DNA from 2 places in the Massilia sp. LXY-6 genome. Region 2 is predicted to be linked to the other one. Evidence: riboswitches for the same ligand, from Rfam matches in the RefSeq annotation. Region 2 holds a riboswitch; the other holds the start of a gene.
What was found. Region 2 has a riboswitch for thiamine pyrophosphate ahead of ACI48D_RS02505 (TonB-dependent siderophore receptor). Riboswitches for the same ligand answer to the same signal wherever they lie in the genome.

Region 1: linked by a shared signal. The riboswitch ahead of thiC (phosphomethylpyrimidine synthase ThiC) and the one ahead of ACI48D_RS02505 (TonB-dependent siderophore receptor) in region 2 are both predicted to bind thiamine pyrophosphate.

Annotation. Positions count from the first base shown of each region.
Region 1 covers NZ_JBKFGF010000021.1:117,857-120,310, reverse strand. Annotated here, with positions in the region: gene ACI48D_RS10940 (diguanylate cyclase) at 1-13, opposite strand, end outside; gene ACI48D_RS10935 (MOSC domain-containing protein) at 90-941, opposite strand; TPP riboswitch at 1,042-1,151, shown strand; gene thiC (phosphomethylpyrimidine synthase ThiC) at 1,223-2,454, shown strand, end outside.
Region 2 covers NZ_JBKFGF010000004.1:867-3,320, reverse strand. Annotated here, with positions in the region: gene ACI48D_RS02510 (iron-containing alcohol dehydrogenase) at 1-824, shown strand, start outside; TPP riboswitch at 980-1,083, shown strand; partial or broken gene ACI48D_RS02505 (TonB-dependent siderophore receptor) at 1,176-2,454, shown strand, end outside.

The sequences.
Region 1 (2,454 bases), on a different contig from region 2:
GCTGCTCGTGCATGGACATTCCTTTCGGCAATTAGCCCTTACATTACGCCAACTCTGCCGTATTGCAAATCGAAACTGCGCGAGTGTTGTCAAAAGGCCAATTCTGCCGCCAGTTCCTGGCCCACGCGCAGCCGGCTGCCGGCCCCGGCCGACACGATGCAGTTCATGCCCAGGCAGACCGCGCCGTCGAGTTTCGGGTTGGCGCGGTAGGTCTGCAGGATGTCGAGCGGATCCGGGCCGGGCACGCCGCTGGCCTGGTCGACGGCGGGGATCGGACAGCGCGCGCAGGGCTTCACGGGACGGATCTCGGCCGCGCCCGTGCTGAGGGAAGCCGTGTAGTCCTCCTCGAAGGCTTCCAGGCCCGCGACCACCAGGTTCGGGCGGAAGCGGTCCATCGGCAGCGCCGCGCGCCCGGCCGCGCGCAGGCGCAGGTTCAAGTCGTCGAGCGAGGACTGGCCGATCAGCAGCAGCGGATAGCCGTCGGCGAAGCGCGTGTGCGAAGGCACGCCGCCGGTCCACTTGACGCTGGTCGGGCGCACCACGTCGCGGTGGAAGCGCACCAGACGCACCCGCTCGCGCGTGCCGAGCGCTTCGGTGAACCAGCCGGCGGCCGGCTCGCCGCAATCGGCCGCGCCGACCACGTCGTCCCAGATCTGCACCTGGCGCGTGGGCGCGTCTTCTTGCCAGGACAGCGGCAGCAGCAGGTCGGCCATCCCGGGTGCGCACACGCGCAGCGTGCCGTCCTCCGGCCGCGGCCGGATCAGGGCCATGCGCGGGAACTCGCGCTGGGTCAGGAATTGGCCGGCTTCCGTCACCAGCATCCATTCGCGGTCGTGCACGCCGTGCGCGGCCAGGCCGGACTCGAGCAGGGTGGCTTTCTGGACGGCAATGCCGGCGCAGGATTTGATCGGGTACAGCAGGAGTTGGGACAGGGTAGGCATCGCGAGCGTGATCGACTTCAGGGGCGGATAGTATCGCACCAAGTTTGCCATTGCTTCAAAACCCACGTACACTGCTGCCCGTCGCCTCTTCATGAGATGACGACAACGCTAGGGGTCCTGCTCCGATCACATCAGATCGGACGTGGGTGAGAAATACCCTCCGAACCTGATCTGGATAATGCCAGCGAAGGGAAGCTACAGAGTCCGCGTATGCCCTCGTGCCTACGAATCTTTGCACTCCTCCGCTGGATCGCCGATCTACAGTGATACAAGGAGTGCACTTGAACGCCGATCCGAAATTCCTGTCCGCCAGCGCCACGGTCGATGCCGCGGCCGTGACGCCTCTTCCCAATTCGCGCAAGGTCCACGTGGCCGGCTCGCGTCCCGACATCCGGGTGCCGATGCGCGAAATCCACCAGTCGCCCACGCCGGCCTCGTTCGGTGCCGAGCCGAACCCGCCAGTCTGGGTCTACGACACCTCCGGGCCCTATACCGATCCGGACGTGCGCATCGACATCCGCTCCGGCCTGCCCTGCCCGCGCAGCCAGTGGATCCGCGAGCGCGGCGATACCGTCGAACTGGCCGGCCCGTCATCGCGCTATGGCCAGGAACGCCTGCAGGACCCGAAGCTGGCCGAGCTGCGCTTCGACCTGCAGCGCGAGCCGCGCCGCGCCGCCAGCGGACGCAACGTCACGCAGATGCACTATGCACGCCAGGGTATCGTCACGCCCGAGATGGAGTTCGTCGCCATCCGCGAGAACCTGCGGCGCCAGGAATACCTGCGCAGCCTGGAAGCCGCCGGCCCGACCGGGAAGAAAATGGCGGCGCTGCTGGGCCGCCAGCACCCGGGCCAGTCCTTCGGCGCCAGCATTCCGCACGAGATCACCCCCGAGTTCGTGCGCGACGAGATCGCCCGCGGGCGCGCCGTCCTGCCGGCCAACATCAACCACCCGGAATCGGAACCGATGATCATCGGCCGCAACTTCCTCGTGAAGATCAACGCCAACATCGGCAACTCGGCCGTCACCTCCTCGATCGGCGAGGAAGTCGAGAAGATGACCTGGGCGATCCGCTGGGGCGGCGACACCGTGATGGACCTCTCGACCGGCAAGCATATCCACGAGACGCGCGAGTGGATCATCCGGAACAGCCCGGTCCCGATCGGCACCGTGCCGCTCTACCAGGCGCTGGAAAAGGTGAACGGCAAGGCCGAAGACCTCACCTGGGAGATCTACCGCGACACCCTGATCGAACAGGCCGAGCAAGGCGTCGACTACTTCACCATCCACGCCGGCGTGCGCCTGCCCTTCGTGCCGATGACGGCGAACCGATTGACCGGCATCGTCTCGCGCGGCGGCTCGATCATGGCCAAGTGGTGCCTGGCCCATCACAAGGAGTCCTTCCTGTACACGCACTTCGAGGAGATTTGCGAAATCATGAAGGCCTACGACGTCACCTTCAGCCTCGGCGACGGCCTGCGCCCGGGCTCGATCTACGACGCCAACGACGAAGC
Region 2 (2,454 bases):
ACGATCCCTGGACCATCCTGGAACAGCACGCGAAGAACGTGCGCGCGGCCCTGCCCTTCGGCGCCGTGCTGACCCTGCCGGCCACCGGCTCCGAGATGAATTCCGGCAGCGTGATCACCAAGAAGGCGACCCAGGAAAAGTACGCCTTCATGTCGCGCCTGGTGTTCCCGCAATTCGCCATCCTCGACCCGACCCGCACCTACACCCTGCCCGCGCGCCAGGTCGGCAACGGCATCGTCGACGCCTTCGTGCACATCATGGAACAGTACATGACGGCGTCAGGCAACGCGAAGGTGCAGGACCGCTTCGCCGAGGGCCTGCTGCAGACCCTGGTCGAGGAAGGCCCGCGCGCGCTGGCCGAGCCGGACAACTACGATGTCCGCGCCAACCTGATGTGGACCGCGACCCTGGCCCTGAACGGCCTGATCGGCGCCGGCGTGCCGCAGGACTGGGCCACCCACATGATCGGCCACGAGCTGACCGCGCTGTACGGCCTCGTCCACGCGCAGACGCTGGCGGTCGTGCTGCCTGGCATGCTGCGCGAACGCCGCGACGCCAAGCGGGCCAAGCTGCTGCAGTACGCGGCGCGCGTGTGGGACCTGGTCGAGGGAGACGAGGATGCGCGCATCGAGGCGGCGATTGTCCGTACCGAGGAGTTCTTCCGCGCGGTCGGCGTGCCGACCAGGCTGTCCAACTACGGCCTCGGCAAGGATGTCGTGCCGGCCGTCGTGAATGCGCTGGAGGCCCACGGCATGACGAAACTGGGCGAGACCGGCGACGTCACGCCGGAAGTCAGCCGCCGGGTGCTGGAACGCTGCGCGTAATCCGACGAACTTCCGTGGGGTGGGCTCCCGGAGCCCACCCATCCCATTGGCGCTGGACGCCCGTTGCGCGAATCCCACATTACGCGGCGCGCCTGAACGGCGTTCGACCGCCGTTGGCAGAAGCACCACGCCCACCCGCATCCATGCTACACTCGCGCCTTCGCTAGGGGTCCTCGCAGCTATTGTCGCTGCCGGGTGAGAGATACCCTCCGTACCTGATCTGGATAATGCCAGCGAAGGAAAGCGCAAGGCGGTGCCTGAGATGGCGCCCACTCCTGTTTGCCCTTCCCCAGTTGGCTCCGGCTTTCGACAAAGCAGCGACGCCGAGCGGCGCGCGAAGACGAGCAAACGATGAAACCTGAACTGAAGTATTCGATCCTGGCCTGCGCCATCCTGCAGGCATTTTCCGTACACGCACAAACCCAGACGGCCGACCAGCCGATCACCGAGGTGGTCGTCACCGGCGCCCGTACCGGCCTGGAGCGCGCCGCCGTCGGCGGCTTCTCCGACGCCCCGCTGTGGGAAACCCCGGCTTCGATCACCGCGATCGGCCGCACCCAGATGCAGGACCTGTCGATCCGCTCGACCACCGAGGCCATGCGCTACGACGCTTCGGTCAGCGACGCCTACAACGCGGTCGGCTATGCCGAGCAGTTCTCGATCCGCGGCTTCGCCCTCGACAACAACTACAGCTACCGCAAGGACGGCTTCGCGATCCCCGGCGATACCCAGATTCCGCTGGAGAACAAGGAACGCATCGAGGTGCTGAAGGGCCTGGCCGGCCTCACCGCCGGCGTCGCCACCCCGGGCGGCATCGTCAACTACGTGACCAAGCGCCCGACCAATACGCCGCTGCGCTCGGCCACGGTCGAAGTCAGCGAGCGCGGCACCCTGTACGGCACGGTCGACCTGGGCGGACGCTTCGACGACCGCCGCTTCGGCTACCGCATCAACGCCGCCGCCGCCGACCTGCACTCCTACGTGCGCGGCGCGAACGGCGACCGCCAGTTCGTGTCGGGCGCCTTCGACTGGCAGATCACCCCGGACGCGCTGCTGCAGCTCGACCTCGACTACCAGCACAAGGCGCAGATCACGGCGCCCGGCTTCCAGCTGATCCGCAACGAAGTCCTGCCGACCGGCGTGTCGGCCAGGATGCTGCTGAACGACCAGCCCTGGACCCGTCCGGTCGACACCCGCGACACCAACCTCGGCCTGCGCTTCGAATACAAGCTGGCGGACGGGTGGAAAGCGACGGTCGCCGCCAACAAGCACTGGTTCAAGCGCGACGACTTCACCGCCTTCCCCTACGGCTGCAGCAACGAGGGCGCGGGCTTCTATCCGGGCTACTGCTCGAACGGCGACTACGACGTCTACGACTACCAGAGCGTGGGCGAGCGCAAGAGCCCATGGGGCCTGCAGGCGATGCTGCAGGGCCGCTTCGCCACCGGCGCCATGCGCCACGAGCTGACGGTCGGCGCCTCCTACTCCGAGCGCCACGACAGCTTCGGCGACTACGTCTACGACTACGTCGGCTACAGCAACCTGTGGCATCCGCTGGTCTCGCCGCACGCCGCCGCCGACCGCGTCACCGGCCCCGTGTTCGAACGCCGCAGCGACCAGGAAAGCGCGC